Regions from separate parts of the Streptacidiphilus alkalitolerans genome, predicted to be linked through region 1. Evidence: predicted binding sites of a transcription regulator. Region 1 holds the regulator's gene; the other holds the start of a gene.
The links. The regulator HspR, encoded in region 1, represses chaperone genes until heat shock. The targets are predictions, from matches to a motif close to TTGAGNNNNNNNNNCTCAA.

Region 1 (3,404 bases):
CCAGGCGTCGGTACAGGTCGATCTCCGACCGGGTCAGAAGTGGTCGCAGTGCCCGTATTGAATCGCTTTCATCAGATATGCCCACTCCATATTCCCTTCCTCTTCGTGAACGTTCAGGAACAGGAACACCGTAAGCACTTGCCGGTCATGTTGCGTGCATAAACAGTAGTGACTCACCACGTAGTCCGAGATTTCGGAACCGGAACACACCCGCGTACTGGTACCGACAATCCAGGAGTATCAGCCGTCAGGCGAACCCTGAAGAGCACATTTGTGTCATGGACACGTTGAGAATTGCTTGAGATGCGCGCAACGACCTGCTCCAGCGACGCAGGGCGTATGCCGACAGGGCTTCCAGCAGAGCTTTTGCTCGCGAATCCGGGGCCTGGAGAAAGAGAGAACCATTCATCCACTTCCCTGCTGGGAACACCGCTGGGGACACCGCTGGGACACTTGGAGGCGACACCGCTATGAACCCCGTCATGGCCTCGTTCCGCGACGTCAAGCCCCCGGAGCCGCTCTCGGGAACCGCCGGAGGGTTCGCCGTCCTGGGGCCGCTGGAGGTGCGCGTCAACGGACGGAGCATCGAGCTCGGGGCGCCCAGGCAACGTCTGCTCCTGGCGGTCCTGCTCAGCAACGTCAACCGCGCCGTGCCCGTCGGCGAACTCATCGAGGCACTGTGGGAGGAGGAGCCTCCGCGCACCGCACGCAAGAACCTCCAGGCCTACATCGCCAACTTACGCAAGGACGTCTGCGCCGGGGCCGGTGCGGCGTCCATCCTCCTGGACCAGGCCGGCTACCGGATTGCCGTCCCCTGGGGCCGGCTCGACGTCGAGCAGTTCGGGACGCTGGCCCGGGCGGGGTCCCACGAGGTGACGCACGGCGCCCTGCAGGCCGGCGTCCAGAAGCTACGTGCCGCCCTCGACCTGTGGCGGGGTCCGGCGTTCGAGGAGTTCAAGCACTCGCACCGGCTCCAGGAATCGGCCGCACGCCTGAACGCCCGCTACATCAGCGTGTTCGAGTCATGGGCGGAGGCGGAACTCGCGCTGGGCAATGCGGTCTCCGTCGTGGACCGTATCGGAGAGCTCGCGGAGCAGCATCTGCACCGGGAACGCCTCACCCTGCTCCGGATGACCGCGCTGCACCGCACCTGCCGCACGGGCGAGGCCCTTGGCGTCTACGACGATCTGCGCGACCGTCTGTCGCGCGACGGCCTCGAACCAGGCCTCCTGATCCGCCGGGTGCACCAGCTGATGCTCGCCGAGGCAGCCCGGTGACGGCGCCCGTGCCCCTGCGCCACCTGACCCCGAGCGCCTGGAGCGAATAGGTGACCCCGGCGGGAGGGTGGTGATCCTCCTGCCGGGGTCCGTGGGGCTGTGGGGCCTTCGGTCCGTGCTGCTGTTCCGCGCCTGCCGGTCCGCTGCTTCGCGCCCGCTGCCGGAACTACTCGCTGCGGCGGCGGGGGCGCCAGACCACCAGCGCGCTGCTCTGCTGCACCTGCTGGTACGGGACCAGGTCGCGGCGGTAGCTGGCGTGCACCGCGGCCTCGCGCTGCGTCGCCGCCGCGCCCGCGCTGGCGACCTCGCCCTGGAGCTCGGCCACCCGCGCCTGCAGCGCGCTGACCTGGTTCTCCAGCTCGATGATCCGCTTGATGCCGGCCAGGTTGATGCCGTCCTCCTGGGACAGCCGCTGCACCTCGCGGAGCTGCTCGATGTCCCGGGCGGAGTAGCGCCGGCCGCGCCCGGCCGTACGGTCGGGGCAGACCAGGCCGAGCCGGTCGTACTGCCGCAGCGTCTGCGGGTGCAGCCCGCTGAGCTGGGCGGCGACCGAGATGACGTACACCGGGGTGTGCTCGGTCAGCTGGTAGGCCGCACGGCCGCCGGAGGCGCCGCGCCCGCCGGGCAGGCCGACGCCGATTCCCACGCCGATCACCGGGCCCGGTCCGACCGGTCCGCCCGGTCCGTCTCCTCTGGCGTCCATCACCTCAGGCCTCCTCTGCAGCCTTGAACAGTGCAGCCCGCGGGTTCTCCGCAGTCGTCGCCTCGCGGTACTTCTCCAGTGCCGACAGCGCCTCGCCCTCGATCTCCTCGGGCACCGAGACCTCCACCGTCACCAGCAGGTCGCCGCGGGTGCCGTCCTTGCGGACCGCGCCCTTGCCGCGGGCCCGCATGGTCAGGCCGTTGGCGCTGCCCGGAGGGAGCTTCAGGGTGACCGGGGGGCCGCCCAGGGTGGGCACCCTGATGGTGCCGCCCAGAGCCGCCTCGGGGAAGGTGACCGGCACGGTGATCGTCAGATTGTCGCCCTTGCGGCCGAACACCGGGTGGTCCTGGACGTGCACGGTGACGTACAGGTCGCCCGGCTGGCCGCCGCGCTCGCCCTGGGCGCCCTTGGCCTTCAGCCGGATCCGCTGGTTGTCGGAGACCCCGGCCGGGATCCGCACCTGCATGGTGCGGGCCGAGGTGGCCCGCCCGCTGCCGTGGCAGACCTCGCAGGGGTCGTCGACGATCAGACCGCGGCCCTTGCAGTCGCGGCACGGGTCGGACAGGGCGAAGTTGCCCTGGCCGCGCTGGACATGGCCGGTGCCGACGCAGGTCGGGCAGACCCGCGGCGTGGTGCCGGCCTTGGCACCGGTTCCGGCGCAGGTCTTGCAGGCGGCCTGACTGGTCATCCGCAGCGGCACGGTGGTGCCCTCGACCGCCTCCATGAAGCTCAGCGTGACATCGGACTCGACGTCCGCGCCTCGCCGGGGCTGGGCGGTACGGGTACTGCCGCCGCCGCGGTTGAAGATCCCGCCGAAGACGTCGCCGATCCCGCCGCCGCCACCGAAGGTGCCGCTCTGGCCGCCCTGCTGGCCGCCGTTGAAGAGGTCGCCGAAGTCGAAGCCGAAGCCGCCGGTGCCGCCCCCGCCGGTGCGGAAGCCGCCGTTGGCGAAGAGCGCCCTGGCCTCGTCGTACTCCTTGCGCCGCTTGGTGTCCGAGAGCACGTCGTTGGCCTCGGAGATCTCCTTGAAGCGCTCCTCGGCCTTGGGATCGCCCTTGTTGGCGTCGGGGTGGAACTCCCGGGCCAGCTTGCGGTACGCCTTCTTGATCTCCGCGAGTGAGGCGTCCTTGGGCACACCGAGGACCTTGTAGTAGTCCTTCTCCACGAAGTCCTTGCTGCTCAACGGAATCGCCTCCTTCCCGCTCCAGTTGCCGTCACGGTGAGGGGACGGCGGGACCGCACTCCGGTACCACCGGTGTACGGCCCCACAGTCGCCCTCGGGTCAGTCCTCGTCGCCACCGTCGCCCTTGGCGTCGGCAGCGGCGTCGTTCGTCGCGTCCGCGGCGTCGGAGGAGCCGCCCGGCTCCGGCTCCGCCACGGCGACCCGCGCCGGACGGATGATCCGGTCGCCGATCTTGTACCCC
Region 2 (3,404 bases), on a different contig from region 1:
CCATCAGCGTGGAGATGCCCACCGAGGTGATCACCAGGACCGCCAGCTTGGCCTTGATCGAACGCAGCGGGTCCAGCGGGCGCAGGTCCGCCCAGACCCGCCCGGCCGCGCGCCGGAGCAGGTTCGGTGCGGCGCCCCCAGCGTCAGCGGTCACGGCGCCGGAGCCTCCAGGGCGTAGCCGACGCCGTGCACCGTGCGGATCCAGTTGGCGCCGATCTTGCGGCGCAGCGCCTTCACATGGCTGTCCACGGTCCGGGTGCCGGAGGCGTCGGTCCAGTCCCAGACCTCGGCCAGCAGCTGCTCGCGGGTCAGCACCGCGCGCGGCTGCGCGGCCAGGCAGGCCAGCAGGTCGAACTCGGTCGGGGTGAGGTGCACGTCGGAGGTGGCCACCCGGACCCGGCGCTGGACGTGGTCGATCTCCAGCTCGCCCAGCCGCAGCGTCCCGCCGACCGGGGTGCGGGCGGCCAGCTGGGCCCGCTCGACCCGGCGCAGCAGCACATTGACCCGGGCCGCCAGCTCGCGCATGGAGAAGGGCTTGGTCATGTAGTCGTCCGCGCCGACGCCCAGGCCGACCAGCAGGTCGGTCTCGTCGTCGCGCGCGGTCAGCATCAGCACCGGGACCGGGCGGTGCGCCTGGATCCGGCGGCACACCTCCAGGCCGTCGAATCCCGGCAGCATCACATCGAGCACGACCAGGTCGGGCTGCCAGGTCTGGAAGCAGTCCACGGCCGTGGGCCCGTCGTGGGAGACGGCGACCCGGAAGCCCTCCGCGCCGAGTCTGGCCGCGATCGACTCGGCGATCGTCGGCTCGTCCTCGACCACCAGGACCCGTCGCTGACCTCCGGTCCCACTGGTCTCCTGCTGCTGTGCATCCGTCACGACCACGCCACCGCCCCCAGGGCTCGCGGATTCCCGCACGGCTGGCGCCGCGCGGACCCGCACTGTTTCGTCCGTACTTGCCGGTCTTCAGCCACTGTTCTCCACCCGGTACTCCGCCCCCGCCAGGAGCAGCGTACGTACCGGTGGCGCCCCCGAGGAGACCGTCTGCTGCAAACCGGCCTTTCGGGGGGCGGCATGGGCGTAGACCCTACCGGGTGGCGAGGTGGACCACATCAGGCAGGCCCCGTTCCGCTTCCACCGCCAGTTCGATCGACCACACCCGGCGGAACCGTGCGGCCAGGCGCCGCTCGAAGTCCGCGGAGGGGGCCGCGCTCCAGACCGCCAGGACGCCCCGGTCGGTGAGGGTGCGCCGGAGCAGGGCCAGCCCGGCGTCGCCGTAGAGGCTGTCGTTGGACTCGGTGACGGTCCAGTCGGGCCCGTTGTCGATGTCCAGGCAGAGGACGTCGTAGCGCCCGGCCGAGCCGTCCTCGGCGAGGTGGCGCAGCAGGTCGTCGTGGACGATCCGGACCCGGGGGTCCCGGTGGCCGGTCCCGGCGAAGCGGGCCAGCGGGGCGTCCCCCGCGGTGTGCCAGTCGATCACGGCCTGCTCGCGTTCCAGCACGGTGACGCTCCGCGGGCGGGGGTCGGCGGCGGCCTGGGCCAGTGAGAAGCCCACGCCCAGGCCGCCGACCAGCAGCCGCGGCGCGGTCCCCGGCGATCCCTCGGCGAAGGCGTCCAGCGCGGCGGTGACCAGGGCGCGTTCGGAGCAGCCGTCCGAGGTGTCCATCAGGAAGCAGCCGTTGGCGATGATCTCGTACCGGTCTCCGCGCCGGCGGAGCACCGCTTCGCCGTACGGGCCCTCGCGGCGGTCGAGTACTTCGGCGAGGTCGGACGTGGCGGTGCGGAAGTCGTCAGGGAGGGGCATGGCGGTCGGTCTCTCGGCGTTGGGAACGGTAGGCGCCCTGGAGGCTCGGCTCCTATCCTGCCTGATCGCTCACGGCGAACAGCGCCGGGGAACACAATGGGGGTCAATCTCCTTTAGTCCAGGTAACTCAACTTTGCTTACTTGGGAGAGATCATGGCGACTGAGTCCTCGTTGACCCTGCCGGTGCTGCCGCTCGACGACGACGCGGTGCTGCCTGGCATGGTCGTTCCACTGGAGCTGTCCGACCCCGACGTCCGCGCCGCCATCGAGGCGGCGCAGGCGGCGGTGCGGGACGGCGGGGCACGCGCCCCCGGTATCCGGACCGTGGCCAGTGCGCGCAAGGCCCGGGTGCTGCTGGTGCCCAGGATCGACGGAAACTACGGCGCGATCGGCACCCTGGCCAGCGTCGAGCAGGTCGGGCGGCTCGCCGACGGCGACCCGGCCGCGCTGGTGCGCGGGGTGCGGCGGGTGCGGATAGGGGCGGGCACCACCGGCCCCGGCGCCGCCCTGTGGGTGGAGGCCAGCCCGGTGGAGACGGTCCCGGTCCCCGACCCGCTGCCCGGGTCGGTGGCCGAGCTGGTGCGCGACTACAAGGCGCTGACCACGACCTGGCTGCAGAAGCGCGGGGCCTGGCAGGTGGTGGACCGGGTCGCGGCCATCGAGGACCTGTCCGACCTGGCCGACAACATCGGGTACGCGCCCTTCCTCACCGGCGCCGAGAAGGTGCGGGCGCTGGAGGAGCTGGACCCGGTGGCCCGGCTGAAGCTCTCGCTGCAGCTGCTGCGCGACCACCTCGCCGAGGAGGACGTCGCGGAGACCATCCGCAAGGACGTCTCCGAGGGCATGGAGAAGCAGCAGAAGGAGTTCCTGCTGCGCCGTCAGCTGGAGGCGGTGCGCAAGGAACTGGCCGACCTCAACGGCGACCCGGACTCCGAGGAGGAGGACTACCGGGCCCGGGTCGAGGCCGCCGACCTGCCGGAGAAGGTGCGCGAGGCCGCGCTCAAGGAGGTCGACAAGCTGGAGCGCTCCTCCGACGCCTCGCCCGAGGGCAGCTGGATCCGCACCTGGCTGGACACCGTGCTCGAACTGCCCTGGAACGAGCGCAGCGAGGACGCCTACGACATCGCCGGCGCCCGCGCCGTGCTGGACGCGGACCACTTCGGCCTGGACGACGTCAAGGACCGGATCGTCGAGTACCTGGCCGTCAGGAAGCGGCGGGCCGACCGCGGCCTCGGCCTGGTCGGCGGCCGTCGCGGCGGCGCGGTGCTGGCGCTGGTGGGCCCGCCCGGGGTCGGCAAGACCTCGCTCGGCGAGTCCGTGGCGCGGGCCATGGGCCGCTCCTTCGTCCGGGTCGCGCTCGGCGGCGTCCGGGACGAGGCGGAGATCCGCGGCCACCGGCGCACCTACGTCGGCGCGCTGCCCGGCCGGATCGTCCGGGCCATCAAGGAGGCCGGGTCGATGAACCCGGTGGTGCTGCTGGACGAGATCGACAAGGTCGGCTCCGACTACCGGGGCGACCCGGCCGCCGCCCTGCTCGAGGTGCTCGACCCGGCGCAGAACCACACCTTCAGGGACCACTACCTGGAGGTCGAGCTCGACC

Region 2: a site for HspR is predicted at 1,917-1,935, ahead of lon (endopeptidase La). Genes of this name have one in related genera too.

The regions. Positions count from the first base shown of each region.
Region 1 is NZ_JBHEZX010000005.1:233,181-236,584, reverse strand. It holds gene ACEZDG_RS13275 (hypothetical protein) at 1-85, opposite strand, end outside; gene ACEZDG_RS13270 (AfsR/SARP family transcriptional regulator) at 471-1,277, shown strand; gene ACEZDG_RS13265 (heat shock protein transcriptional repressor HspR) at 1,444-1,980, opposite strand; gene dnaJ (molecular chaperone DnaJ) at 1,985-3,163, opposite strand; gene grpE (nucleotide exchange factor GrpE) at 3,263-3,404, opposite strand, start outside.
Region 2 is NZ_JBHEZX010000010.1:104,626-108,029, forward strand. It holds gene ACEZDG_RS22830 (sensor histidine kinase) at 1-154, opposite strand, end outside; gene ACEZDG_RS22835 (response regulator transcription factor) at 151-885, opposite strand; gene ACEZDG_RS22840 (spermidine synthase) at 1,088-1,804, opposite strand; gene lon (endopeptidase La) at 1,958-3,404, shown strand, end outside.